One region of the Rothia sp. HMSC061C12 genome, then DNA from elsewhere that is predicted to be linked to it. Evidence: riboswitches for the same ligand, from Rfam matches in the RefSeq annotation. Region 1 holds a riboswitch; each other region holds the start of a gene.
The links. Region 1 has a riboswitch for S-adenosylmethionine ahead of HMPREF3055_RS00100 (LLM class flavin-dependent oxidoreductase). Riboswitches for the same ligand answer to the same signal wherever they lie in the genome.
Positions count from the first base shown of each region.

Region 1 (9,560 bases):
AACGGGCGTTCTTGTTTTCAATCGTTAAGTTTGAGCGAACCTACACGGTGCGCTTCAGCGGCAACGCTTATTCAGCGATTGCGCGAGCCGGGGTGTCAGCAGCCGAAGGCTTGCCCACGTATGCGCCGCGGTACTTAGCAGCCGGGTGGCTGTCAGCAACCTTGGTGTGGCCCTTACCGAAGATGTTCTCACGCAGGGTGTTGCCCTCGTACTCGGTGCGGTAGCGGCCGCGCTTCTGCAGCTCGGGAACAACGTACTCGATGAAGTCCTCGAAGGAACCCGGGGAGACGTGGTACGCCAGGTTGATGCCGTCCAGGCCGCCCTCGTCGATCCAACGCTCCAGCTCGTCAGCAACCTGAACCGGGTCACCAACAATGACCTCGCCCATACCGCCGAGGGTGGTGTGCTCAGCGATGTCCTTGCGGGTCCACTTCTTGTCCTTCGCCTGCAGGGTGAAGGGGGTCAGGAAGGACTGAATCGACTCGGTCTGCACGTAGTTCAGGACCTCATCCTCGTCGAACTGGGACAGGTCAACACCGGACCATCCGCCGACAATAGCCTGTGCAGAGTCGAGGTTCACGTACTTCTTGTACTCCTCGTACTTTGCCTTTGCCTTCTCCTCGGTCTCATCCACGATGACGGAGAGCATTGCGAGGATCTTGACGTCGTCGCGGCTACGGCCCTGCTCCTCGGCAGCGGCACGGATACGGTCGGTCACAACGCGGGTCAGGTCGGGACGCAGGGCGCTGATGAACACAGCCTCAGCGTGCTTACCGGAGAACTGCTGGCCACGGCTGGATGCGCCAGCCTGGAAAATCACGGGGGTGCGCTGCGGGCTCGGCTCAGTCAGGGAGATGCCGGGTACGGAGAAGTACTTGCCCTTGTGACCAATCGGGTGGACCTTGGAGGGGTCAGCGTAGATGCCGCGCTCGCGGTCCTTGATGACTGCGCCGTCTTCCCAGGAGCCTTCCCACAGCTTGTAGCAGACGTCCAGGAACTCGTCGGCGATTTCGTAGCGCTCGTCGTGCGGAATCTGGGTGGGCAGGCCCTGGTTCTCAGCAGCCGAAGGCAGGTAAGAGGTCACAACGTTGAAGCCGACGCGGCCCTCGGTGAGGTGGTCGAGGGAGGCGTAGCGGCGAGCCAGAGTGTAGGGCTGCTCGAAAGTAGCGGCAGCAGTCACGCCGAAGCCGAGGTGCTCGGTCACTGCAGCCATTGCAGAAATCTGGGTTGCGGGATCGTTCACGGGAACCTGAGCGGCACCCTCAATGGCGGGAGCGGCAGAGTTCTTGTACACGTCGTAGATGCCGACCACGTCAGCGATGAACACGGCGTCAAACAGGCCGCGCTCAAGGGTCTTAGCCAGGTCAGTCCAGTACTTGATGGTGTTGTACTCGGTTGCGCGGGAGCGCGGGTGACGCCAGAGGTCGAAGCTCTGGTGACCAATGCAGGTCATTTCGAATGCGTTAACTACGATGCGCTTCTTCTGCTCAGCCATCGATTTTCCTTTCGCGAATGATCGGGGACGATCGGGTTAGTGCCCTGCACCCCGCGCGCCGCCTCCTTCTTGCCTTCTGCGTTCGGTGGTGGCCTTCGTGCAGGTGGCGCGTTCGCGCCGTACTTGCCTCGTAACGTTGAGGCCAGATCATCATCTGGGGCACCCCGCTACGGGAGAGGGTTGCCGCCCGGCTAGCCAGAGCTTAGCGCCGGGACTCATGATCTCGTGGTTTGAGTGTACGGGGCGCACGGGAGGGAGGTCACGTTTGTGACGAAAAAATCTTTTTGTGACGTGGAACCGAAATATTTCGTGATAAATGCGAAATATACGGTCATAGAAATTCATACGCGCCCGCCGGGTTGATTGAGGCACGCCACAGCCCATAGGGTGGGAGAAGCAAACCATCCAGAGCGACTGAGAGACCTGGCTCCACGACGTCGCAGCAACCGGCACGGATTCTTCCGCCCCCGGTGCTAACGCCAGGAACGATGGAAGTGACATGACACTCAACAGTGCAGTAACTGACGTACCCACCAGTGAAAAGAACGGCCGCCGTGCCGTATCCACCGCCGCCGTCCCCTTGAGCTTTGAAGGCGTCGGACAATCTTTCCCCGTGCCCGGCGGAACCCACGAAGTTCTTCGCGGAGTCTCCTTCACCGCAGCCCCCGGCGAGATTATCTCCGTCATCGGCTCCTCCGGATGCGGCAAATCCACTCTCCTGCGTGCAGCAGCAGGCCTGAACCGCATCACCGCAGGTACCGTGCGTATCGGCGAGAAGGCAGTGACCGGCCTCGACCCCCGCGTAGCTATCGGCTTTCAGGAACCGCGCCTGCTCCCCTGGCGCACCGTCGCCGACAACGTGGCTCTCGGACTACCGCAGGGCACCAAAAAATCTGAAGGCGCAGCATCCGTAGCGCGCCTGCTCGACCTGGTCGGCCTGGGCGAATACGCAACCCACCGTCCCAAGGAAATTTCAGGCGGTATGGCTCAGCGCGTGTCCCTGGCGCGAGCGCTCGCACGCAACCCCGGCGTGCTACTGCTCGACGAGCCCTTCGGTGCTCTGGACGCGCTGACCCGCATCAACATGCAGGATTTGCTGTTGGACGTGCACCGTCAAGACCCGACCACGATTCTGCTGGTCACCCACGATGTGGAAGAGGCGCTGTACCTCTCTGACCGGGTGATTGTCCTCGGTAAGGACACCCCGGAGGCGCCCGCCACCATCCAGCGCATTGTGACCGTTGACCGTTCTCACCCGCGTGACCGCGCCGATGCAGAGATCACGGCGCTGCGCAGCGAACTGCTGGCTGAGCTCGGCGTGGAAGATAACGCCTAAAGCCGCCACGCAACACATTTCTCACACATCACATCATCATCTTCAGAAGCGAAAAGATTTCATCATGACTTACTCCCCGTCTCGCCGTACCGCCCTCAAGTCCCTTGCCGCAGCCGCCGCTTTTGCTACTCTGCTCAGCGCCTGCGCTGGCGAAGGTTCCGGTTCCGCTAACGCCTCCGGTGCTGCCGGTGGTGGCAATCAGAACACCGTGACCATTGACTACGCGACCTACAACCCGCTGTCCCTGATTATCCGCAAGAAGGGTTGGCTTGAGACCGCCCTTGCCGCGGAGGGTAAGAAGGTTGAGTGGGTCAAGTCGGCTGGTTCGAACAAGGCGAATGAGGCGCTGCGTAGCGGCAATATTGATGTTGGCTCGACCGCCGGTTCGGCGGCACTGCTGGCACGCGCTAATGGCTCCCCCATCAAGGTCATTAGCCTCTACTCGCAGCCGGAATGGTCGGCTCTGGTGACCCGCAAGGATTCGGGCATCACCAAGGTTGCGGATCTGAAGGGTAAGACCGTTGCCGTGACCAAGGGTACCGACCCGTACTTCCTGCTGCTGCAGGCACTCAAGCAGGAGGGTATTTCCGCTTCGGATCTGACCATTCAGAACCTGCAGCACGCCGACGGCCGCACCGCCCTGGATAACGGTCAGGTCAACGCGTGGAGCGGCCTGGACCCGATCATGGCTGCCGCCGAGGTGGAAAGCGGCGACGTGCTCTTCTACCGCAACCTGAACTTCAACACCTACGGTTTCCTGAACGCGACCGAGAAGTTCATTCAGTCCAACCCGACCGCCGCACAGGCCATCGTGGACGTGTACGAGTACGCTCGCGCCTGGGCTAAGAAGAACCCCGAAGAGGCTGTGAAGATTGTCGAGGAGGAGTCCGGCATTAAGCACGAGACCGCCCAGGTCGTCATGGAGCGCACCCACCTGGATATCGACCCGGTTCCGGGCGCTAAGCAGGTTGAGGTTCTCAAGGGCGTCGGCCCGATCCTGGTGGAGTCCGGCGACGTTCCCTCCCAGTCCGACGTGGACAAGGCCCTGAACAGCATCGTGGACGACCAGTTCGCGAAGAAGGCTGACAGCGCCGCAGTCGAGAAGATTGCCAAGGCGGTGGAGAAGTAATGACCGCCGCAACGATTACCGCCGCCTCCAGCGCTCACGCTGAGCGTGCCGAGAAGCGTGCCTCTTCCGTGAAGTTGCCGTCGAACCCGTTCGCCGGTAAGCAGTACCTGGGCCTGATTCTTCCCCTGGCGCTGATTGCGCTCTGGTATATTCTGAGCACCAACGGCGTGTTCACGCAGGTCCAGCTGCCCTCCCCCGACCGTGTGGTGGGCGCCGGTATCGAGCTGGCGCAGCGCGGTGAGCTGGCCAAGCACGTCGCGATTTCGACCCAGCGCGTGCTGATTGGCTTCGGCATCGGCGCGGTACTCGGCCTGGTGCTGGGATCGCTGATTGGCTTGTCGGCCCCGGTGCGCGTGTTCGTCGCCCCGACCATCGGCGCTCTGCGCGCAGTCCCCTCACTCGCGTGGGTCCCGCTGCTTCTGCTGTGGATTGGCATCGGCGAGAACTCGAAGGTGACCCTCGTGGCCATCGGCGCGTTCTTCCCCGTGTACACCACGGTTTCCGCAGCCCTCGCCCACGTGGACCCCAAGCTCGTGGAGATGGCCCGCGCCTTCGGCCTGAAGGGTCTGCGCCTGTTCACCACGGTTCAGCTTCCCGCGGTTCTGCCGTCGGTTGTTTCGGGTCTGCGTCTGGCGCTGGCTCAGGCGTGGCTGTTCCTGGTCGCCGCTGAGTTGCTGGGTGCGTCCATGGGTCTGGGTTACCTGCTGACCGACTCGCAGAACAACGGCCGCACCGACCGCCTGCTGCTGGCTATTGTGGCGCTGGCGGTGCTCGGTAAGATTACCGACGCGCTGGTGGGTGTTTTCGAGCGCTGGGTGAAGGCGAAGTACCCCAGCAACTAATAGAGAAGGCTCGGCGTTCATGCTGAGTTTTAGGAGAGATGTCCGCCGCGTGGTTGCTCCCGACAGTGAGCAAATCATCGCTACGCGCCGGAGAAAGAAGTCGGCGGGGAAACCTGTCGCCTACTGAATGATGATGATGTGCCCCGCCCCGCGCCCCACAGCAGTGAGCGCGGGGCGGGGTCTTTAAATATGTCGTTATATTACGAACCGATACACAGCACACCGAATATGACGGTTCCCTTTGCGTCCACCCCCTCGGGCGCGCTTTACTAAGAAGGCAAACCATCCAGAGCGACCGAGAGACCTGGCTCCGTGACGTCGCAGCAACCCCCTCGCCAACGCACACACAGACCCCACGGTCACACAGACAGCGGCACGGCGAGCAAGGGTGCTAATGCCAGCAACCGATGGGAGAATAATGGGACTGCCCACCCCCTACTCGTTCACCGACCCGCTGAACCCCACCCCGAACCCCGCCCTCGAATCTGACGAGGCGCGCGTCGCGTTCTGGGAGAAGCAGGCGCAGCGACTCACCTGGGCTGAGCCCTGGCACACCGCGCACCGCTTCGAGAAGCCGAAGTCCCTCGGCTTCGATGAGGAAGGCATCGAACAGTTCACGATCCCCGAAATTAAGTGGTTCGAGGGCGGCAAGCTGAACGTCGCCTACAACTGCGTAGACCGCCACGTGGAGGCGGGCCGCGGCGACAAGGTAGCCCTCTACTTTGAAGGTGAACCCGGCGACCGTGAAGCCATCACCTACGCCGAACTGCAGCGCCGCATCGCGAAGGCTGCGAACGGACTGCTGTCCCTGGGCGTGCGCAAGGGTGACCGTGTGGTCATCTACCTGCCCGTCATCCCCGAAACCATTATTTTCACTCTCGCCTGCGCGCGTATTGGCGCGATCCATTCCCTCGTCTTCGGTGGTTTCTCCGCTGAGGCGCTGAAGTTCCGTGTGGAAGACACCGGCGCGAAGGTTCTCATCACCACCGACGGTCAGAACCGCCGCGGCAAGGTCGTTCCCGTGAAGGTGAACGCCGACGAAGCATGCTCCGGTGAGAACAACATTGAGCACGTTATCGTGGTGGACCGCACCAGCGCCTCCGACCCGGTAGCGCACGCCGCTGTGCCGTGGACTGAGGGCCGCGACGTCTGGTACCACGACCTGGTTGACGACCAGCCGGACACCCACGCCTACGAACTGCATGACGCAGAGGATCCGCTGTTCATTATTTACACCTCCGGTACGACCGGTAAGCCCAAGGGTCTGGTGCACACCATGGCTGGATACCTGGTGCAGACCGCGTACACCCACGCGCTGCTCTACGATCTGCTGCCGGATTACGTGGACGAGAACGGCGTGCTGCGCCCCGACGAGCTGTCGGCGGTCAACGACCCGGAAAAGGTTGAGTCCACCGTTCACTGGTGCACCGCCGACCTGGCGTGGGTTACCGCGCACACCTACGAAATTTACGGCCCGCTGGTCAACGGTGCGTCCGAGGTGATTTACGAGGGCACCCCGAACACCCCGCACTACGGCCGCCACTTTGAGGTTATCGAACGCTACGGCGTGACCAACTACTACACCGCCCCGACCCTGATTCGTTCCCTCATGGGTGCGTTCCCGAACGGCCCGGAGCCCGGCAAGTACGATTTCTCGACCGTGCGCCTGCTCGGCTCGGTGGGTGAATCCATTAACCCGGAGGCGTGGCGCTGGCTGCGCGAGCACGTGGGCGGCGGCACCGCGGCGTTCATCGACACCTGGTGGCAGTCCGAGACCGGTTCGACCGTATGCTCCCCGCGCCCGCACGACCCGGCATTCGCACCCGAGGGCACCTACCCGGAGGGCACCCCGCACTGCACTCCCCTGCCCGGTTGCGCTACCCGCGCCGTTCCCGGCGTGTCCACCCGCGTGGTGGATGAGCACGGCGACCCGGTCGAACCCGGCAAGCAGGGCTTCATCGTGGTCGATAAGATTGGCCCCTCGATGGCTCGTACCGTGTGGCAGAACCCGCAGCGTTTCCTGGATTCCTATTGGCGTCACTACGGCGAGCGCGGCTGGTTCCTCGCTGGCGACGGCGCGAAGGAAGACGAAGAGGGTAACGTGTACATCCTCGGCCGTATTGATGACGTGATTAACATTTCGGGTCACCGCCTGTCCACGATTGAGATTGAGTCGGCTCTGGTGACTCACCCGGCTGTGGTTGAGGCTGGTGTCTGCCCCGTGGAGGATGAGCTGACCGGTCACCAGGCGGTCGCCTACGTGACGCTCACCGATGAGGGTAAGGACCTGACTGAGGATGAGCTGAAGGCGGCGCTGACCGCGCACGTGCGTGAGCACATTGGCCCGATTGCTAAGCCGAAGGACGTTGTGGCGGTTGCCGATATCCCGAAGACCCGTTCGGGTAAGATTACTCGCCGTCTGCTCGGTGAGCTGTACCAGGGCCGTTCTTTGGGCGATGTTTCTTCGCTGCAGAATGAGGAGGCGCTGGGCCACATTGCGCAGGTGCTGGTGGATACCGGCCGCGTGAGCGAGGCAGTCTAGGCTCTGTTGCTGGGCTGAGCACTGTGCCGAGCTGCACGCTGAGCTGGAAGCTGCATAGAGTAAAGGTGCGGATACCGAATGATGATTCGGTATCCGCACCTTTTGTTATACCGTTTTATTGAGCTGACAAGTCTCTTTATCGGCGGTGTGTAGACCGGTTAGATTCCGACCAGTCAGCCTACTTGATCAGGCCCAGCGAACGAGCGTGTTCGGCGGTAATACCGCTCGGCTCAATGTGCTCGGGGCCCTTGTCCTTCTCGGGGTGCTCGGTCGCCTGGAAGCGGATCATCTTCACATCGTTTGCGGCACCCAGGTTCGTAATCATGCCGTCACCGTTGAGGTCCACGGACACCGGCTCGGTGTCGATTTTGCCGTTGCCGTTGAAGTCAATCGGCTGGTTGGCGGGCTTGCCCTTGTACAGGAAGCCAGCCGCGCGGGGACCGAAGCCACGCGCCTCGTACAGCTTCGCCTCGTTGAGCATGCGGTATTCGGCGGTGGAGTAGCCGAAGTAGCGGCTACCGTCAGCCATGGGCACGCCGGTGAGGGTGTACTGGTAGTTCATGACGCTGTAGTAGTTGGGCTTGTAGTTGATTTCGTCCCAGCCGCCGTGGCTCAGTGCGAGGTTGTGGCCGAGCTCGTGCACGAACACTGCCACGCGGATGTTGCTGCTTGCCTCGCCCCAGAAGGTCGGGCCGACGGTGACCATAAAGTTACGACCGCCAAAGTTAGCGATACCGGAGGAGTAGCTGTTGTCGTAGTAGTCGCCCCAGATCATGTAGTGGAAGGTGCCTTCGCGGGCGGGGTTGAACTTACCTTCGGTTGCCTTGATTCGGTGGAGCGCCTTGAATTCGCTGTCGAGTGCCTGGTAGCTGATTTCGTTGCCGCCGCCGAGGTTGTACTTGGCGCTGCGGGCGTCACCGGCGTCCAGGTGGATGTTCACGCCGTGGGTGCCGTCGGGGTTGCGCAGGGGCAGGTCGGCGTAAATCTTGGTGATGCGGTCCAGCTCGTCTTCGCTGGGCAGCAGGCCTGCCATGTAGTCCATCTCAACGAAGATGTCCTTGTGGTTGGGGTCTGCGCCCAGTGCGGGGAAGTCGACATCGATTTTGCCGTCGCCGTCGGCGTCATAGCCCTTCATTTCCCAGGTATTGGGGATGCCGTCGCCGTCAATATCGGGGCTGTAGGCGTTTGCCGCGGGGGCTGCGATGGTGCCCAGGCAGAGCACTGCGAGGGAGGCAAGCGTGACGCGTGCGCTCTTCAGAAATGCCATGTTGTGTTCCTTAGTGTGTGGTGACCGGTGGTGTTTCGGTGGAGCTTGCCGGGAGGACGTTCTCCACGGTTTCCATGATGCTCCCGTTTCACGCGCTAGGTGAGCTGGGTGCCGTAATGTTCATACATTGAGGTAATAGTTGAGATAATTTTGAAGATGAGCTGAATTACATTAGAGTATCAGTAATTCAAATCACACGCATCACCACATTCTTAATGACAAGAGAGATCCCATGACTTCTTCCCCTAATACCGCGCGCAACCTGAACCGCCGCTCCCTCGTCAAGGGTGCCGTCTGGAGCGCCCCCGTTATCGCAACCGCCGCAGCGGTACCCGCCTACGCGGCATCCACCGACGCGCAGGAGACCCCGACCATGAGGTTCGGTGTCTTCACTCAGGCGTTCAACTCGAACCCCTCCAACGACTTTAATACCCGCTACGGCCTGGACTCCTACACTGTGCAGGTACCCAACATCACCGCAACCTCCACCACCCCGCAGAGCCGCGGCGGCGGCACTTTCACCCCCGGCGGTAGCGTCGGTGCAGGCCTGTACGGTGGTGCGGGCCTGTGGATTTCTGCACCCATCAACTCCAAGGGCGAGTTCCAGGGTAGCTCCTGGCTGTACCCTCAGGCGCACCTGCAGGTGACCTTCGAGTTCACTTTCCCCACCGCCGCGGATGTCACCGACCCGCTGCTGTGGGACACCGAGAACGACGTTGAGATCCCGGCACTCGCCAAGAGTGCGGGCGGCGCAAAGACCAACAACCCCGCCGTGGCGGCGTTCAACGGCATCGCATACACTGCGAAGTTCTACGAGCCGACCATCGAGGACAACGTCTGGACCGGCGTACTGGACATCCGCACCTCCGACTACCTGGAAGCCACCGCGAAGGACGGCGTGAGCTACGCGCAGGTTCTGGCTTCGCTGGTTCCGGTGTACTTCACCGAG
Region 1 is NZ_KV821831.1:9,973-19,532, reverse strand. It holds gene HMPREF3055_RS00100 (LLM class flavin-dependent oxidoreductase) at 68-1,495, opposite strand; SAM riboswitch class IV at 1,610-1,718, opposite strand; SAM riboswitch class I at 1,894-1,990, shown strand; gene HMPREF3055_RS00095 (ABC transporter ATP-binding protein) at 1,995-2,831, shown strand; gene HMPREF3055_RS00090 (aliphatic sulfonate ABC transporter substrate-binding protein) at 2,896-3,960, shown strand; gene HMPREF3055_RS00085 (ABC transporter permease) at 3,960-4,802, shown strand; gene HMPREF3055_RS00080 (AMP-binding protein) at 5,221-7,344, shown strand; gene HMPREF3055_RS00075 (C4-dicarboxylate ABC transporter substrate-binding protein) at 7,523-8,611, opposite strand; gene HMPREF3055_RS00070 (transcriptional initiation protein Tat) at 8,844-9,560, shown strand, end outside.

Region 2 (9,560 bases), on a different contig from region 1:
GCGCCGTTGATTACTCCGGTGTCGTAGCCGAAGAGCAGACCGCCGAAGGTGGCGATGAGTGCGATGATGCCGAGGTATCGACTGTGCTTCCCGGTGCCCAGAGGGGGCAGGGTGGAGGCGGTGCTCTGTGCGCTCATGGTGTCCTTTATGCCGAGGGGTTAGGTGAGATTACACCGACATTGGTGGTTCTTCAGCACTGTCAGTGGGCTAGGTGAGGTGCGTCAGGTTAGACGCACCTCACCTAATCCTAGCGAAAACGTTCGGCGGGTGATATTTATTTCTCACCACGGACATTTTTCAGCGTATATTACGGCCGACATATGCGACCGCCTGAGTGCCCCTTTGAGAGGGAGCCGGAGTTAGAACAGCGCGATTTTCTCGGGTGCCGGGAAGATGGCGTCCAGGGCGGCGAGGTCCTCAGCGTCGAAGCGCAGGCATGCCGCCTGTGCGTTGGCGCGCACCTGCTCTGCGCTGGTCGCACCGGCAATGACGGAGGTGACCGGCGACTGCTGTGCGAGCCAGGAGAACGCCGCCTGCACCTCGGTAATGCCGCGCTCGGTGCAGAAGCTGTGGAAGGCTTCGAGCTGGTCCCAGTTGGCGGCGTCGAGCACGTTCTTCTTGGAGTGGGACAGGCGCGAACCGGCGGGAATATTGTCGCGGCGGTACTTGCCGGTCAGCAGGCCGTTAGCGAGCGGGAAGTACGGCAGCACACCCATGCCGAAGTGCCGTGCGGCGGGCAGGATTTCGAGTTCTGCGCGGCGGTCGAGCAGGTTGTAGTGGTTTTCAGCGACTATGAACCGTTCGGTGCCGAGTTCGTGGGCGCAGTGTTCGGCGTGGGCGAGCTGCCAGCCGGAGAAGTTGGAGTGGCCCAGGTAGCGGACTTTGCCGTCGCGTACGAGCTGGTCGAGGGCGCTGAGGGTTTCTTCGATGGGGGTGTTGGGGTCGGGGCTGTGGTAGAAGTACAGGTCGATGTAGTCGGTGCCGAGGCGGCGGAGGGACCCTTCGACGGCGCGCATGATGTAGCGGCGGGATCCGCGGGCGTTGCGGTCGTTGCCGTTGAGGTCGCCGACGGGCAGACCGAATTTGGTGACGATGGTCAGTTCGTCGCGGTCGAGGCCGAGCTGGGTGAGGGCGGTGCCGAACATGGTTTCTGAGAGGCCGGGTTCGGCGCCGTAGAGGTCGGCGATGTCGAAGAAGCTGATGCCGGCGTCGACTGCGGCGGCGATGACTTCGTTGGTGCCTTCTTGGGTGCGGGTGGGGGTGCCGGGGCGGCCGAGGTTGTTGCAGCCGATGCCGACGCTGGGTACGACGAGGCCGGAGTTGCCGAGCCTGCGGTAGACGGGAGATTCAATACGTTCCATGCTTTTAACTCTACGTTGTGCGGGTATGTTACGAGGTTATTTCTCCTCCAGTTGGGAGGCGAAGAGCTTCCTGAAGCGTGATGTGGGGTCGGTCGTTAGGTCCCGGTAGGTTCCTTGCTCCACCACACACCCACCATCCAACACCACCACAGAATCAACACCACGCAACGTCCACGCACGATGAGACACCAACACCACCAAACGCCCAGCAGCAGCCACCTTCAACCGAGCAAAAATCTCCTCCTCAGTCTCAGCATCCACAGCACTGGTCGGCTCATCCAACACCCACACCGGCGCATCCCGAAGAACCACACGCGCCAACGCCAAACGCTGCCACTGACCACCCGAAAGACCAACACCACCAAACGACTCACCCAACTGAGCATCCAAACCACCCTCAAGACCACGCACAAAATCATCAGCACAAGCCACCGACAAAGCCGACCACAAATCAGCATCACCAAGACGCTCAACCGCCGCCTGCGGCAAACCCAGCAGGAGATTTTCACGCACAGTCAGTTCATAGCGGCCGTAGTCTTGACTCACCAAACCAACATTCGCCAACATGTTGTATTTACTCTCAGAAGAAGCACCCTTATACGTTATGCTCCCCTGGGCAATTGGTGTAATTCCAAGAATTGCATTTATTAGCGTTGTTTTTCCCGCGCCCGAGGCACCAACTACTGCAATCATTTGATTATTCATCAGCTCAAGATTAATATCTTTAAGCGCAAAAGACGACGCGCCCTCATACTGAACGGATACATCTTTGCATATAATTTTTGAAATATTTTCATGGTTAGGGTTAGAAGTTTTTATCTCAGAAGCATGGTCGTAAGTATCAGAGTCGCATACCCTTCGGAATTGCTGAACAGATAATGCTCCATTAATAATCTGACCAAATGAATATCCCACCTCTTGGGTCGCGTCAACACAGGCAATGATTCCAATCAGCGATCCGGCCACATACGATATATCGGCGCCTGAATCCACAAGGAAGTACAGGGACGCAAAAAGTAAGACAGAGCAGAGTAGCCCTGCAACTACGGAGATGATTCCTCTAACACTTTCAAGGCTCAATTCCCTACCGGCTGCCCGGCGTCGCCAGGACGCTACGCGTTGCGAGAAAAATCGGGAGCCTCTCATGAGGTGAAGTTCTTGGGCTCGACTCTGAGCCATCAGATTGTCTAGATAGTAGTTCTCTGCCCGATAATCCTCGTACATTAGGGTGTAGATAGCGTAATCACGTTTAGCGAGAATCACCATTGCAATGGCTAGGGGCAATGAACACAGTGCCGCAAAAATTGCTGCCACAATGCTGACGTTCGCGATATTAAGACAGAGAAGTAACACCATTGCGAAGGCACTCACCAGTGTCATAACTGACATGGTGTGAACCTGCAATTCCTGTTTCGATATTGCCTCTCTAGCAGCACGTATATCTTCCTGTGATTTTGTGCTACCTATATCAGATAACGGAAATGTAGATAACCTGTTATTTAACATGCAGTGAACCCGATAATTCACCTTTGATTTGAGGATTAGCATGTTACTTATTACCCAGCGTTGGGCAATAATATTAATTCCAACGACAAGGGCAAGAGCAACGATATAAATCCAGGCCGCGCCACCATTTGAACCGCTCAAGGCTGATACTGTATTACCGATTAGCAAGGATTGGCTCAGGGGAATGCAGGCTATAACGGCTAGTGATAGGGCGGCGCTCACTAGGGTCCCAGGACAGGTTTTCCAGGCTAGGCGGAAAGACCAGAGTATAGAAGAAAATAGCTTTTTCATTCTCACCACGCTCACAAAATCATATTGAACTCATCTTTGAGTCCTGAAACTCCTCGATGAGCGGACATCAAAACACTACCCGTGCCTTATTAGTTACCCTACCCCTCAATGAAATGTAAAACACACATATCCGTGCGTGTCCAAGAATATTAAGCGAACGTATCTGCGATAGTGCCGGGCATTCAGGGGTCAGCCGACAGCCCTACCCGCAACACCTCCAGCCGCCCTTTGTCATAGTCGGTCATATTAAGTTCATATTTCGCCCCAATGTCATGTCCAGAAATATTAGGGCATCAACCGCCGTGCCCCTTGCACGCCCTCGGAGGCGGTGGGTAGAGTAAAAGCGTTATCTATCAAGAGCGACCGAGAGATCTGGCTCGTCGACGTCGCAGCAACCTCGCCAGTATCCCCCACCTTCACGGTGCAGGGTACGGACAAGGTGCTCCCGCCAGAACCGATAGAGAAGAATACCCTTCGGCACCCCTTGATGAGTCGTACCTGCAAACCGGTACAGCGCATCCTGCAGAAGAATTCGCGCACCCTCACGGTGCGTATCTATCGGGTGAACACGAAGGATGGTTATGACGACAGTTCACCCGGCTCTTTCTTTTGAGCTGTTCCCTCCGCGCTCACACGCAAGCTGTGAGTCGCTACTCCACACCATTGCGGAGCTTGAGGGTACCAACCCCGACTACGTTTCGGTCACCTATTCAGGTGACGCGAAGCGCCGTCAGAAGACGCTGGCGCTGCTCGACCACCTGGTGCACGAAACCTCCCTCACCCCGCTGGCTCACCTGATTTGTGCAGGCCATTCGGTGCATGAGCTGGAGCGTGCGGTCCGTCTGATTCTGGGTCTGGGCGTGCGCGGCTTCCTGGCGTTGCGCGGTGACGTGCAGGAAGGTCAGGTTTCTGAGCTTCCCTTCGCCCGCTACCTGGTCGAGCTGATTCGCCGCGTGGAACGCGAAGATTTTGCCCACCTGGCGGCTGGCAAGGTGTCGATTGGTGTGGCGGCGTACCCGCAGAAGCACCCGGAGTCGGCATCCCTGTTGCAGGATATTGAGATTCTGCTGTCGAAGCAGCGTGCCGGCGCGGATTTCGCGATTACTCAGGTGTTCTTTGAGGATGAACGCTATAGCGCCCTGGTCGATTCGGCGCACCTGGCAGGCGTGGATATTCCGATTATTCCGGGCATCATGCCGGTGACCTCCCTGAAGCGCCTGCGGAACCTCTGCCAGATGGCGGGCATGGAAGTCCCGACGGACCTCGCCTACGCCCTAGAGACGGCGACCAGCAACGCAGAGCTGCACCGCATCGGCGTGGACTACGCACTGAACCAGTGCTGCGCCGTGATGGATGCGGGCGCACCGGGCCTGCACTTCTTCACCTTCAACGAGCATGCGGCGGTGCTGGACGTTCTGGACCAGCTGGACCTACCCCGATACAGCAACCGTTTCTCTCAGCCGCTGAGCGAACTGGAATACGCCTAACCCAACCCGTAACGCTCCTTGTCGGATGCGTTCCCATTGTCTCCCCCGCAAATATTCCGGGAGTTACAACCTCCGTTTCACCGCCCACCGCTGGGTGGCGAAATACCGGAACTGACTCCCCTATCTATCCCCAGTAAAGGAAAAAATATTATGTCGAACACCGCATTCCCCGCCGCAACCATTGTTGGCTACCCCCGCGTGGGCCGCTTCCGCGAGCTGAAGAAGGCTCAGGAGGCTTTCTGGAAGGGCAAGGCAACCCTGCAGGAGCTGCAGGACACCGCCGCTGACGTGCAGCGCACCTACTTCGAGCGCGTGACCGCTGCGGGTCTGAAGGCTGATAACTACTCGATTCCGGCGACCTTCTCCTACTACGACCAGGTGCTCGACGTGGTTCGCCTGTTCACCCTGGTTCCCGAGCGTCTAGCTGAGGCTAAGGATGCACGCGGCCTGCTGGATCTGCCCGGCTACTTCGCACTGGCGCGCGGTACCGAGACCCTGCCTCCTCTGGAGATGACCAAGTGGTTCGACACCAACTACCACTACCTGGTGCCCGAGATTGGTGCCGGCACCGAGATTAAGCTGAACCTTGAGGCTATTGACGAGCAGCTCGAGGTCGCTCAGAAGGCTGGCGTGAAGGTTCGCCCGCAGATTGTTGGTCCCCTGACCCTGCTGCTGGGCGCTAAGGCTGAGCAGGGTTCCGCTGAGGACTTCTCCCCCGTTGACCGTCTGGATGAGTTCGTTGCAGCGTACGCTCAGGTGCTGGAGCAGCTGGCTGAGCGCGGTGTTGAGTGGGTTCAGCTGGATGAGCCGGGCCTGACCGTGGACCGTGCCGACAACGCGAAGGTTGCCGAGCTTGCCGAGCGCACCTACCGTGCCCTGGCTGCCGCTGAGAAGCGCCCGCAGATTCTGGTGACCAGCCCCTACGGTTCTCTGCGTGAGAACCTGCCGGCACTGCTGGGTACCGGCATTGAGGCCCTGCACCTTGACCTGGTGCACGGCGTGTACTCGAAGGCTGAGCTTGAGTCCGTTTCTGCCGCCGGCGTGCACCTGGTTGCCGGTGTTGTGAACGGCCGCAACGTATGGCGTGCCGACGTTCGCGCGGCTCTGAAGACTCTGGAGGCGCTGCCCGGCGCATCCGAGGGCGCCGTGTCGGTGTCCTCTTCGACCTCCCTGCAGCACGTGCCGCACGACCTGGCTCTGGAAGACCCCGCCGAGGTTCCCGTGGACGGCCTGGCATTCGCTGACCAGAAGGTCGCTGAGATTGCTCTGCTGGCTCGCGGCCTGGCTGAAGGTGAGGCCGCTGTCGAGCCGGAGCTGAAGGCTGCCGACGAGGCACTGGCTCGCTTCGCCGCTGACCCGCGCAAGCACAACGACGAGATTCGTGCTCGCGCCGCCGCTGTGACCGCTGAGGACTTCAACCGTCCGACCATTGACGTTCGCCGCGCGGCTCAGGCCGACCTGAACCTGCCGAAGCTGCCGACCACCACCATCGGCTCCTTCCCCCAGACCGCGGAGATTCGCCGCCACCGCGCGGAGGCTCGTGCGGGCAAGATTTCCGCTGAGGAGCTGAACGGCTTCCTGCGTGACGAGATTGCCTCGGTCATCAAGCTGCAGGAGGAGCTGGGCCTGGACGTGCTGGTTCACGGTGAGGCTGAGCGTAACGACATGGTTCAGTACTTCGCTGAGAACTTCGACGGTTTCGCAACCACCCGCCACGGCTGGGTTCAGTCCTACGGTTCGCGTTGCACCCGCCCCTCGATCCTGTTCGGTGACGTGAAGCGTCACGGCGAGGGTCTGCGCGGTGAGGCGTTCACCGTGCCGTGGAGCTCCCACGCACAGTCGCTGAGCGACAAGCCGGTCAAGGGCATGCTCACCGGCCCGGTAACGATTCTGGCGTGGTCCTTCGTGCGTGACGACCAGCCGCGCCGCGAGACCGCTAACCAGGTGGCGCTGGCTCTTGCCGACGAGATTGCCGACCTGGAGGAGGCGGGCATCCGCATCATTCAGGTGGACGAGCCGGCTCTGCGCGAGCTGCTGCCCCTGCGCCGCGATGAGCAGCCGCAGTACCTGGATTGGTCGGTGAACTCCTTCCGCCTGGCTACCAGCGCGGTAAAGGATTCCACTCAGATTCACACCCACCTGTGCTACTCGGAGTTCAACGAGATTATCGACTCGATTAACGCTCTGAACGCTGACGTGACCAGCATTGAGGCGGCTCGTTCGCACATGGAGCTGCTGGCTGATATTCCGGAGAGCTTCGTTTCCGGTCTGGGTCCGGGCGTGTGGGACATCCACTCCCCGCGTGTTCCTTCGCAGGATGAGATTGAGTCCCTGCTGAAGGCTGCGATTGGTTACGGCACCATTGCTGACCTGTGGGTGAACCCTGACTGCGGTCTGAAGACTCGTGATTACGAGGAGACCAAGCAGTCTCTGCGTCACCTGGTGGATGCCACCAAGGCGATTCGCGCATCCCTCTAGGAGGCGCCTATTGGTTCCGCTGCCTGCTGCGGGTTGACCGGATGATGGTTTGCTCGCGGTAACCTGCGGCAGGTGGCGGCTGTTCGGCTTCGTGCCGGTATGCGTACCGACTGTATGCCGAGCTTTTGGGGATAGATAACGGGCCCGCCCGTACAGTTTTTCTTCTGCACTGTACGGGCGGGTTTTCTGCATCCTGGAGGGGCTACCGCTTTCTCTGCCACCCGCGTAGCCCGCTGAGGAGCGGCAAAATGCCCCTGAGAAGCGTCTGTACCGGTGAGCCACCATCTGGTGCCGTGCCGGGCATCCTGTGGCTTGGGGGTGTAAGAACATAGAATGGAACCATGACTACTAACTCTGGAATCACTAAAGAATGGGTGGATGAAACCGTCAAGCCGGGCGACGATTTCTTCCGCCACGTCAACGGTAAGTGGCTTGCTACCCACGAAATCCCGGCGGACCGCCCCAAGGACGGCGGCCTGTACACCCTCCGCGATAACGCAGAGAAGCACGTGCGTGAGCTGGTGGAGAAGATCGCGAAGGAGCAGCCGGAGTCCCGTATTGGTGCACTCTACAACTCCTTCATGGATGTTGAGAAGATTGAGGCGGACGGCCTGGAGCCGTTGCTGAAGGAAATCGCCCCGATTCTGAACTCGGCAACCCCCTCCCACCTGGCTGTGACCCTGGCGTTGCTGTCTCGTGCGGGTCTGCCGCAGCTGTTCGCCTGGTACACCAGCAACGACCCGAAGGATCCGAAGAATTACACGTTCTTCCTGTACCAGTCGGGTCTGGGTCTGCCGGATGAATCCTACTACCGTGAAGAGAAGCACGAGGCTGCATGCGCGGCGTATGTTGAGCATATTGCCCGCATGTTCCAGCTGACCGGTCTGGCTGAGGGCTTCGGTCTGACTCCGGAGCAGGCGGCTCAGCTGGTGTTCACTCACGAGTCTGAGCTGGCTCGCCTGCACTGGAACGTCGTGGAGAACCGTGATGCTGAGGCGACCTACAACCCGTACCAGGCTACCGAGCTGGACGAGAAGTTCCCCGGCTTCCCGTTCTCGCAGTGGCTGCTGGCTCTGGGTGCCGACCCGGAGACCCTGGGCCAGGTTATTGTGGGCCAGCCGTCCTTCTTTGAGGGTGCGGCTAAGCTGTTCACCTCCATCCCGCTGATGAGCTGGAAGCTGTGGGCTGTGTGGACCGTTCTGCGTTCGCGTGCGCCGTTCATGTACGACGAGCTGGTCCAGGAGAGCTTCAACTTCTACGGCAAGACCCTCTCGGGTACTCAGCAGATTCGTGAGCGCTGGAAGCGTGGCGTGGGTGCTGTCGAGAAGGCTCTGGGTGAGGAGATTGGCCAGGAGTACGTGGCCGTGCACTTCCCGCCCTCGCACAAGGAGAAGATGCTGGTTCTGGTCGGCAACCTCCTGGAGGCGTACCGCGAGTCTATTGAGTCGCTGGACTGGATGACTGAGGCAACCCGCGAGAAGGCGCTGGAGAAGCTGTCGAAGTTCGTCACCAAGATCGGTTACCCCGATAAGTGGCGTGACTTCTCCGCCCTGGAGCTGGTGCCCGGCGACCTGTTCGAGAACCTGCGCCGTACCGGTGCGTTTGATGCTGACTGGCTGATTGCCCGCAAGGGTCAGCCGGTGGATAAGTCGGAGTGGCTGATGACTCCGCAGACCGTGAACGCGTACTACATGCCGCCGGCGAATGAGATTGTGTTCCCGGCAGCGATTCTGCAGCCGCCGTACTTCAACCCGGATGCTGACGATGCGGCGAACTACGGCAATATCGGCATGATTATTGGCCACGAAATTGGTCACGGTTTTGACGATCAGGGTTCCCGCTATGACGGTGACGGCAAGCTGGAGAGCTGGTGGACTGAGGAGGATTACGCGAAGTTCAAGGAGCGTACCGCAGCGCTGGTGGAGCAGTACAACGCGTACGTTCCGGTGGGTCTGGATCCGAAGTTCCACGTGAACGGTGAGCTGACTCTGGGTGAGAACATTGGCGACCTGGCTGGCATGTCGATTGCGTTGAAGGCGTACCGTCTGGCTTTGAAGAAGCAGGGCATTGAGTCGCTGGATGACGCACCGGTGATTGACGGCATGACCGGTATTCAGCGTTTCTTCTTCTCGAATGCTCGCGGCTGGTGCACGAAGTCCCGCCCGCAGCATGCTGAGGTGATGATTTCGGTGGATCCGCATTCGCCGGATGAGTTCCGTGTGAACGGTGTGGTGCGCAATATTGATGAGTTCTACGAGGCGTTTGGCGTCTCTGAGGGCGATGCACTGTACCTGGCTCCGGAGGAGCGCGTGCGCATCTGGTAGCATCCCGATAAGGGTATATGCTTTATTGCGTATATAAGAAAGGCGCCCGCCTCGTGGGTTTATTCCACGAGGCGGGCGCCTCTTTTCTAGAGAACTGCGGACGCTACACGAAG
Region 2 is NZ_KV821868.1:5,983-15,542, reverse strand. It holds gene HMPREF3055_RS06145 (sugar porter family MFS transporter) at 1-137, opposite strand, end outside; gene HMPREF3055_RS06140 (aldo/keto reductase) at 360-1,361, opposite strand; gene HMPREF3055_RS06135 (ATP-binding cassette domain-containing protein) at 1,398-3,008, opposite strand; SAM riboswitch class I at 3,506-3,622, shown strand; gene HMPREF3055_RS06130 (methylenetetrahydrofolate reductase) at 3,740-4,645, shown strand; gene metE (5-methyltetrahydropteroyltriglutamate--homocysteine S-methyltransferase) at 4,796-7,123, shown strand; gene HMPREF3055_RS06120 (M13 family metallopeptidase) at 7,465-9,447, shown strand.
Region 2: linked by a shared signal. The riboswitch ahead of HMPREF3055_RS06130 (methylenetetrahydrofolate reductase) and the one ahead of HMPREF3055_RS00100 (LLM class flavin-dependent oxidoreductase) in region 1 are both predicted to bind S-adenosylmethionine.

Region 3 (9,560 bases), on a different contig from region 1:
CGTACGGTCGCATGCTTGAAACCATCGAACGTCTTTTGGAGGACACTATGACACCTAAAAATGAGCAGCTCACCGCTGCCGAAAAAGCAGAGATTATGGGTGAAGGGTTCAGCCTCGCCCACCAGCAGGAAGCGCAGGAACGTTACGTGAATACTGACGACTGGGCTGAATACCAGCGCCGCACTGCAACGATGAACCGTGCCGACTGGCAGAACGGCAAACAGCAGGTTGAGGAGGTGGAGCAGGCCCTCGTCGAGGCGTTCAACCGCGGCGTGAAGCCGGGCAGTGAGGAGGCGAACGCGCTCGCCGAGCGGCACCGCGCCTCCCTGTTCTTCTTCGAGGTCACCCCCGCCAAGCACGCTATTCTGGCCCGCGGCTACGTTGAGGATGCCCGTTTCAAGGCGCACTACGAGAAGCTTGCGACCGGGCTCGCGGAATGGTTGCGGGAGGTCATCTACGAGAATGCTCGTGCCCACGGTATTGACCCGGAAAAAGCGGCTTGGGGTTAAACCTACGGGCTGAAAATACCCAGTAGCTAGGGGTGAGTAGCCGAGCATGCCAGCTGAGCACAGAAAAACGCCCGGTATTCCCAACGTTGGGAATACCGGGCGTTTATACGCGTCTGCAGAAGACTAGTTACCTAGCGGGTGCTGTCGAGGTGACGGCGGTGCTCCTGAATACGGCGATCCAGGTGCTCAAGGTTCTGCTGCAACCCCACAATCTCATCCTCAATCTTCTGACGGGCACGCTCCATCACATCAATGGATAGGGCGTGGTCGTCCGGATTGCTCAAAATCGTGCGAATGTCGGCAAGACTCATGCCGGCCTGACGGCAGGTAGCAATAAACCGTGCTGCGGAGATAGACTCCTCATCAAAAATACGGGTTCCGTGAGCATCACGGGGCACCGCAATGAGCCCCTCTTTTTCGTAATATCGCAGGGCGTGGGTGCTCACCCCCAACTGCTCCGCTACCTCTTGAATACTTACCACAGCGTTAATGCTATGGGGTTAGAGCTGGTCTAAAGCAAACCGAGAACCTTTACCTTCCGGTGCAACAGGAGGTTACTTCGCGATATCTCGCGGAGGTTTCGCAAAACACCCGAAAAACCGGAAAATATTCCCTGACTTGGCATAACACTCTTCATAAAGATAGAAAAAATGCCGGACACTCGCATCATACGAACGCCCGACATTTTATTACATAACCCTATGGGTGAAGGTTAATTCACGGTGGGCGGAAGGACAGTTGAGAATACCCAGTCATTCCCTCACAATCCCACACCCACTGTTTGGATAAAACAACATTCAGCAGGATGCGTGAAACGCCTTCGGGCGCCGGTCGAGTTAGCGATTAACAGCGCCGTACAGACGAGTCATCGATTCCAAAGCTTCACGTTCACGCTGCGCCTCACTCGGGGCGGCGGATTCATCTTCAACGCCGAGGGCGCGCGCCAGAATCTTCTCCACCTGCTTCGCCTCAATCAAGAAGCCGTCATGGCCGTGGTTCGACTCGATAATGTCCACGGGCACCGGGGTGGGAAGCGCCTCCGCCAGGCGGTGCGACTCGTGCGGGAAGAACAGACGGTCCGTGTTCACCGCCGCAATCGTCCACTCGCAATCGGTGTGCGCCAGCGCCTGCGCCAGGGTGCCGCGGCCACGCGCCACGTCGTGCGAAATCAGTGCCTCGTTCACTGCCAGGTAGCTGTTTGGGTCAAAGCGCTCAACCAGCTTGGCGCCGTGGTGGTCCAGGTAGCTTTCGATAGCGTAGCGGCCACGAGGCTCGCCCAGAGAACCGCCCACGGTGCTTTCGCCGCGGTTCTCCTCGCGGCCGAAGCGGTGCTCCAGCTCGGCGGGGCTACGGTAGGTGGTGTGCGCGATACGGCGTGCCAGGGCAAGACCGGTTACCGGCGCGGGGCCGTTGTAGTAGTCGCCGCCGGCAAAGTTCGCGTCGGAGCGAATCGCCAGGTTCTGCGTGTGCGCCCAGGAAATCTGCTCGGCGGTGGCCGAAGGACCGGAGGCGATGACCGCGCATCCGCGCACCAGTTCGGGGTTGGTTGCGGCCCATTCTACGGCGCGTGCGCCCCCGAGGGAACCGCCGATGACGTAGCGGAAGCTCGTGATGCCCAGGGCCCGGGCCAGACGCGCCTCAGCACGCACCGAGTCGCGGATGGTGACGAGCGGGAATCGGGATCCCCAGTGCTCGCCGGCGCCCGGGTAGCCTTCGGGAATGATGCTGGCCGGACCGGTCGAACCGTAGCAGCCGCCCAAAATATTGGGGGCAATCACGAAGTAACGGTTGGTGTCCACGACCGAGCCGGGGCCGACGACGCCTTCCCACCAGCCGTCCGATTCGATAGCGCGAATCAGCGGGGCGGGCATGTCCGGGGTGGGCACGCCGCGGGAGACATGCGTGTCACCGGTGAGTGCGTGCAGGATGAGGATGGCGTTATCGCCGGTCTCGTTGAGGGTACCCCAGGTTTCGTAACCGATGGTCACCTGCGGCAGAGTCACGCCGGACTCGAGCTCCAGGTCGCCGATGTTCAGCTGACGCAGATAGCCTTGCGCTTCGGGGTGCTCGGTGCGGGTGCCCGCCACGGGGATGGGTGCGGTGACAGGCTGGCTGGTAGTGCCGGACTGGCTAGTGCTCTGGGTGGTCATGGGGTTCCCTTCACTGGGTTGGTCGGCGAGGTGGTGCCGGGTGTGAGCGGGGTACTCGTCTGTGGGTAGAAGAAGCAACAGGTTGGGCGGCAGCAACGCCGCACAGTTACAACATGCTCCGTAACGGGGAATCCGCAGGTGGACCGAAAAGCCGTAGCTTGCCGGTCCACCTGCGGGTTGCATCACCGTTTAGGAGAGGGTGTCGAAGCCCAGCTGCAGGTCGGCGAGAATGTCGTCGATGTTCTCGATACCGACTGCCAGGCGGACGAAGTTCGGGTACACGCCAATCTTCTCCAGTTCCTCAGCGGAAAGCTGGGAGTGGGTGGTGGAGGCGGGGTGAATCACGAGCGAGCGTACGTCACCGATGTTCGCCACGTTGGAGTGCAGCTTCAGGGCGTCCACGAAGTCGCGGGTCTCCTCCAGGGTTGCGTCCTTGAGGGTGAAGCCGAGCACCGCACCGGGGCCCTTGGGCAGGTACTTCTGTGCACGCTCGTACCAGGGGGAGGATTCCACGCCAGCCCAGATAACCTTGTCGACCTGCGGGTTTGCTTCGAGCCAGCGGGCGACCTTGGTGGCGTTCTCAATGTGGCGTTCGATGCGCAGGGAGAGAGTCTCCAGACCGATGCCGATGTTGAAGGCGTTGGTCGGGGAGATTGCGGCGCCGGTGTCACGCAGCAGGGAGACGCGCGCCTTCAGGATGTAGGAGAGGTTCGCGCCGAACGCGGAGTCCTTACCCAAATCGCGTGCGTAGACCAGGCCGTGGTAGCCGGGGGCGGGCTGGTTGAACTTGGGGAACTTCTCGGGGTCTGCACCGTAGTCGAAGTTACCGGAGTCAACGATCACGCCGCCGATGGAGGTGCCGTGGCCGCCCAGGTACTTGGTGGCGGAGTGGACGACTACGTCTGCGCCGTGCTCGATGGGGCGCAGCAGGTACGGGGTGGGTACGGTGTTGTCCACGATCAGGGGTACGCCGTTTTCGTGCGCGATCTTGGCGATGGGCTCAATGTCGAGCACGTCGTTGCGGGGGTTGGGCACGGACTCGCCGTAGAAGAGCTTGGTGTTGGGGCGGACTGCGGCGCGCCATGCGTCCAGGTCGTCCGGGTCCTCAACAAAGGTGGTTTCAATGCCCAGGTCGGCGAGGGTGTACTTGAGCAGGTTGTAGGTGCCGCCGTACACGGAGGGCGAAGCAACAACGTGGTCGCCTGCACCGGCAATGTTCAGGATTGCGTAGGTAATAGCTGCCTGACCGGATGCCAGCAGCAGCGCGCCTACGCCGCCTTCCAGGGAAGCGATACGGTTTTCGATGACTTCCTGGGTGGGGTTGTTGAGGCGAGTGTAAATGGGGCCCAGCTCGGCGAGGGCGAAACGGTTCGCTGCCTGCTCGGCGCTGTCAAAGACGAAGGAAGTGGTCTGGTAGATAGGTAGTGCCCGAGCTCCCGTTGCGGCATCCGGCGCCTGACCTGCGTGGATCTGGCGGGTTTCGAACTTCCAACCGGCGGGGTTGGCGGGAGTCGGGACGGTAGTGTTGTTGCTCATGCGTGGCTCCTATTGGGGATTCTTAAGGGGCCGCATGCCGACGGTACAGGAATCGTCGTCGAATAATCCTGTCACGATTGATGTACCGGTTTCGGTCACATCGGTCCCGCGCTTGCGTCACGCTTGTGCGTGCCGCCCGGTCTTCACCCAGGGCACCCCACCGCGGAGGAGGGTTGCCGGCCAGCTAGCTGGGGCTTATCGCTGGCGCTCTTGACCTGTTATTTAGAGTGTCATAGGGCACGGGGCGGGGTCAAGGATTTTGTGGGTGCGCGGTACTTTAAGACATTTCATTGCAAAGATGACGTTTTTTAACGTCTGTCATAAAACGCGAACGACGGTGCCGGGGCAATCCGAGGACGAGGCAATCGAGATGCGGAGGCGGACACCCACCATCCACACAGTAACCCCCATCACTTTTATCTACGGTTTTTCGGTACACTGAAATGACACATACACTCACGCAGGGTACAACTCGCTACGGCTCGCTACGCCGTTTATCCTGCTCAGCATCCCTCCGGTATAGGGGCCAGAGGGTCATACCCGAAGGTTACCTACCATGTCTCTTGTTCTTGATGCGGCGCAGCTCAGCCGCGTCTTTGGCAAAGGTGAAAACGCTTTTACCGCCGTCGACCGGGTGTCGCTTCGCGTTAGTTCCGGTGAGATTCATGCCCTCCTCGGCCCCAACGGTGCGGGCAAAACCACCACCGTGCAGATGTGCTCGACCCTGCTCACTCCTACCGGCGGTATCCTCACCGTGAACGGTGTGGATGCTATCGCTCACCCGCAGCGGGCTCGCCGCCACGTGGGCCTCGCGTTGGGCGGGGAGAACGGCTTCTACCCGCGCGCCAGTGCCCGCGACAATCTGCTGTTCTTCGCCGATGTTGCGGGGGTTTCCGGGCGGACCCGACGACACGAGGTGGAGCATGCCCTAGCCCGTGTGGAACTCACCGATGCGGCAACGCAGCCTGTCCAGGAGTTTTCCCGCGGCATGAAGCAGCGCCTACATATTGCCCGCGCCCTGCTCGGCTCCCCCGCCCTGCTCCTGCTGGATGAGCCGACCAACGGGCTCGACCCCGATATCGCCCTAACCGTGCGAACCCTCATCCGCTCCCTCGCGGAAGACGGCGCCGCCGTTCTGCTGACGAGCCACCTACTCGGCGAAATCGAGGACCTGGCGCACACCATCACCGTGTTAGGCGCCGGTTCCGTCGCCGTGAGCGGCAGCCTCGAAGACATCGCCGCGCACGCCGGCATTGCCGCCACGACCGTGGTACAGGTCGAGGCCACCGCCACCGAGGGCCTTGATACGCTTCGTGGGCTCCTCGGCGATAAGGCTACGGTGCTCTTCGCCCCGCGCGGTTCCGGCTGGGAACTCACCCTCTACTGGCATGGCGAGCGCGCCACGTTCGAGGCGGGCGAGGCGCACCGTATCCTCGCGGAGGGGCTTGCCACCGCACGTATCGGGGCACGGACCGAACCGTACACACGCCCGGCAACCTTGGAAGAGGCATACCTGGCAATGGCGGAGGGGCTCAAGCGATGAACGCTCAGACACGGCGTCCGAAAGACTCCCAGCAACAGAGCCGAGGGGGCGACCTACGGCAGGAGTGCGCCCGTCAGTTGCGGCTCATGGGCTTTAGCCTGCGCCAGTTCCTGACGGTCCCCTACTTCATTCAGCTACTCATCAGTACGGTGCTCGGGTCGGTTATTATTCAGGCTCTTGCGGTGCATGCGGCGGCGCAGAGCTCCGCGGGTCACTCCGTTGACCCGACCCTCGCGTGGACCCGCGCGGGCATTGTGGGCATGTGGTCGGTCTGCATCGTGTCTGCGGGCATCATCAATTTCGAGCGTTTCCGTGGGACCCTCGTGTACCTGTGTTCGGGGTCGATTTCTCCGGTGCGGGTGCTGGCGGCTATCGTTTCGAGCGCATCCATTGTGGGTATGGCGGCTTTGCCCCTGTCGTGGCTCATCTGGGCTCTTGTGACGCTTAACCCGCAGGTCACGGACTTTTCAGCACTCTGGCCGCGCTACGTTCTGGGCGTTCCCCTGCTGTGGCTTGCGTGCCTGTCGGTAACGTTCATGATTGCGGTGTTCTTCGTGGCCACACCGAACGCTATCGCCTACGAGGAGCTGTTGCTCGTGCCGGTTTTTATTCTTTCCGGGGTTCTCTTCACGACCATTGAAGCGCCCGCCTGGCTAGATGCTGTAGGCATGCTCATTCCCCTGCAGGCGCCGGTTCATCTCCTACTTGGGCGTACCACCATCACTACCCCGGCGGATGCGCTCCTGCCCGTTGCGCAGACGCTCGCCGTGAGCCTCGCTTGGGCGTTGTGCGCCTTCCTCTTTGCCCGGAAGGCTCTCGCCTCCGCCCGTCGTCGCGGCACCCTGGGGGCGATGTAGCGTGCGTGTTCTCTCTACTGATTCCCTGCCCGGCGTGGTGCGCCGGGCACTGTCTACCGCCTCTATCGGCTGGTCATCTTCTATTACCTTCGCAACCCTCGGAACGGCCATCACAACCCTGGTGCTCGTACCCGGTCTTAACGTGCTTTTTACGGTGCTTTTGGGCGCCGACCTCGCCGCGAACGATACGGTACGCATCGGCTGCGCGACCGCCCTGATTGCCACCCTCAGCTCGGTGGCCGCCGGCATCGTCGCGCGCGTTGCCACCGACCGGTGGATTGGCGTCTTCGAGTACGTGTGCACGGCACGCCCGGTGGATGCGGGCTACTGGCTGGGTGCGGCGGCGGTGCCCGCGCTGTTGGCATCCGTAACGGGCCTGAGCAACGTGGGCATCGTGTGGTTGCTCTCCCTCACGGCACCCCCTACCGGGGCGGGTTCCGGGCTTCTGCTCGGCGCCATCGCGCTGATGCCGGTTGCGGTTCTGGGCGGGGTCTGCCTGGGCATTTTTGCCGCCGGGCTGGGCCTGTACCTGTCAGATCCGTACACGGGGTCCAATTTTCTGTCCATTATTCTGCCGGTCAGCGCGGGTGTGATCGTTCCGGTGAGCACCTACCCCGCGTGGCTTGCGTGGGTGTGTTCCTGGGCTCCCGGCTCCCGGCTGGTGCAGGCTCTAGATACCTCTGGCGGTATTGCAAGCGGCGCCGCACCGGATCTGTTCGCGCTCCTGGCGGCGGACACAGCCCTGGCGGGACTCCACGCCGCGGCGGGGTTGGGGCTTACGTTCCTCGCCGCCCGCCGCATCCGTGCCGGCGCCCGCGCCTCGCTGCTATAAGGCGCGTACCCGAGATAAAAAGAACGAACCTTTTAAACGCCCTCTCCCCCGGCGCGCTATCCAGGCATGACAACCAACCGGGCGCCGAAACCACGAAAGACTATTCCTGTGACCGTTACTCCCGCTTCATACACCTTAGAGGCCCTCGGCTTCGACCCCTCCTGGCAGGGTTCAGCAATTCGCGCCGCGTTCACCCTCGACGGCACCCTTGATGATTTCACCCTCGCCCGCGTCAGCGCCGTGCACCGCACCCGCTGCGAGCTGCTGACCTGCGAGCGGGGCGAGCTCGTGAAGCTCTCCGCTCCCCTGCGTCCGGTCGAGAACGACTACGGCGAAGAGGAATACCCCGTCGTGGGCGACTGGGTGCTCGCCCAGCCCATCCCCGGAACCGGCGGTGAAACCCAGCCCGCAGAGCATAAGCCCCTCGCGATTCTGCCCCGGCGAAGCTACCTCACCCGCCCCAGCGCCACCCGAGAATCCGCGGATCAGCCCGTCGCCGCCAACGTGGATATGCTCTGCATCGTTGAGCCGTGCTTCCCCGAGCCGTCCATCGGGCGCATTGAACGCTACACCGCCCTGGCGCACGCTTCCGGGGTGCAGGTCGCGCTGATTCTCACCAAGGGTGACCTGGTGACGGCCGAACAGCTCGCCGGCTACGAGGAATCCCTCGCGGGCGGCGTGGATGCGGTGCTCGCCGTCTGCACGGACAACGGCTACGACCCCGCTCCAGTGGCGGAGCTCGTCGCCGGACGCACCGCCGCGTTCCTGGGCCGTAGCGGTGCCGGTAAATCAACCCTGGTCAACGCCCTGCTCAACCCCGGAGCCGACCCCCGCGAGGCCAGCTCAGAAAACCGGGTGCAAGCGACCTCCGCGGTTCGCGGCACTGACGGCAAGGGGCGCCACACCACCACCAGCCGCCAAATGATTGTTCTGCCCGGTGCTGGATACTTCGGTGCTGGAGAATCCGGCGCAGAAGGCTCCGGCACAGAATCCTCAGCTGGCACAGTGCTGATTGACACCCCGGGCGTGCGAGCCCTCGCCGCCACGAGCGATAGCGCTGCCATTGACGAAACCTTCGACGACGTCTCCAGCTACGCCGCCGCCTGCCGGTACAGCGACTGCTCCCACGGCTCCGAACCCGGATGCGCGGTGCAGCAGGCGCTCGCCGACAGCTCCCTCGACCCCGAACGTTTTGAACGCTACCGCAGGATGATGGCAGAATCTGCACGCCTGCGCCTACGCTCTCAAGAGCGCGAGTACCGGCAGAGCAACCGCGCCTTCACGAAGGCGAACAAGGCGGGCCGCCGCACCCTCATGTCCATTAAGGGCCGCGCCAACTAGCCGATAAACGCGCACGCCCCGGCGAGGCTAGGCGGGGCTTCCACCAGCTGAGCCGGGCAATCCTGTACGGGCGGCAATATAGTAGCCTGCCTCACTCTTCGATACACTAGAACTAGGCGTGCCCACAGTCCCCCGCACCCCGTCCCCTCGGCGGTAGAAGAGGCGGGCGCAGACGGCACACACCATTCACAAACCCATAACTCATTGAAAGAGGTGGCAGCATGGCTGAACAGAACCTCACCCCGCCCGTACCGAAGAAGGTCGAGCACCGCCGCGAACACCACGGCGACGTCTTCATCGACCACTACGAATGGCTCCGCGACAAGGAAAGCGAAGAGGTCCTCAACTACCTCAAGGCAGAAGCCGAATACACCGAAGCTGTCACCGCAGACCAGCAGCCCCTCCGCGAGTCCATCTTCAACGAGATTAAGAACCGCACCCTGCTGTCGGATCTGACCGTCCCGAACCGTATCGGTGACTGGTGGTACTACAGCCGTATGGTGCCCGGCGGCCAGTACCCCGTCTTCTACCGCTACCCCGCCCTGCACGAGGGCGACGAGGTGGTGCGCTACACCCCGCCGACCGTCACCCCCGGCGAGGTGCTTGAGGGCGAGGTCGTCATCCTCGACTGCAACGAATACGCCAAGGACATGGAGTTCTTCTCCCTCGGTAGCTTCCAGCCGGCACGTAACGGCAAGCTGCTGAGCATCTCCGTGGATGAGAAGGGCGACGAACGCTACGAGCAGCGCTTCCTCAACATGGAAACCGGCACCTTCCTCGAAGACACCATCC
Region 3 is NZ_KV821872.1:1,216-10,775, forward strand. It holds gene HMPREF3055_RS06245 (MerR family transcriptional regulator) at 1-509, shown strand, start outside; gene HMPREF3055_RS06250 (MerR family transcriptional regulator) at 641-991, opposite strand; gene HMPREF3055_RS06255 (homoserine O-acetyltransferase MetX) at 1,346-2,659, opposite strand; gene HMPREF3055_RS06260 (bifunctional o-acetylhomoserine/o-acetylserine sulfhydrylase) at 2,849-4,195, opposite strand; SAM riboswitch class IV at 4,299-4,411, opposite strand; gene HMPREF3055_RS06265 (ABC transporter ATP-binding protein) at 4,752-5,738, shown strand; gene HMPREF3055_RS06270 (ABC transporter permease) at 5,825-6,595, shown strand; gene HMPREF3055_RS06275 (ABC transporter) at 6,597-7,427, shown strand; gene rsgA (ribosome small subunit-dependent GTPase A) at 7,536-8,768, shown strand; gene HMPREF3055_RS06285 (S9 family peptidase) at 8,990-9,560, shown strand, end outside.
Region 3: linked by a shared signal. The riboswitch ahead of HMPREF3055_RS06260 (bifunctional o-acetylhomoserine/o-acetylserine sulfhydrylase) and the one ahead of HMPREF3055_RS00100 (LLM class flavin-dependent oxidoreductase) in region 1 are both predicted to bind S-adenosylmethionine.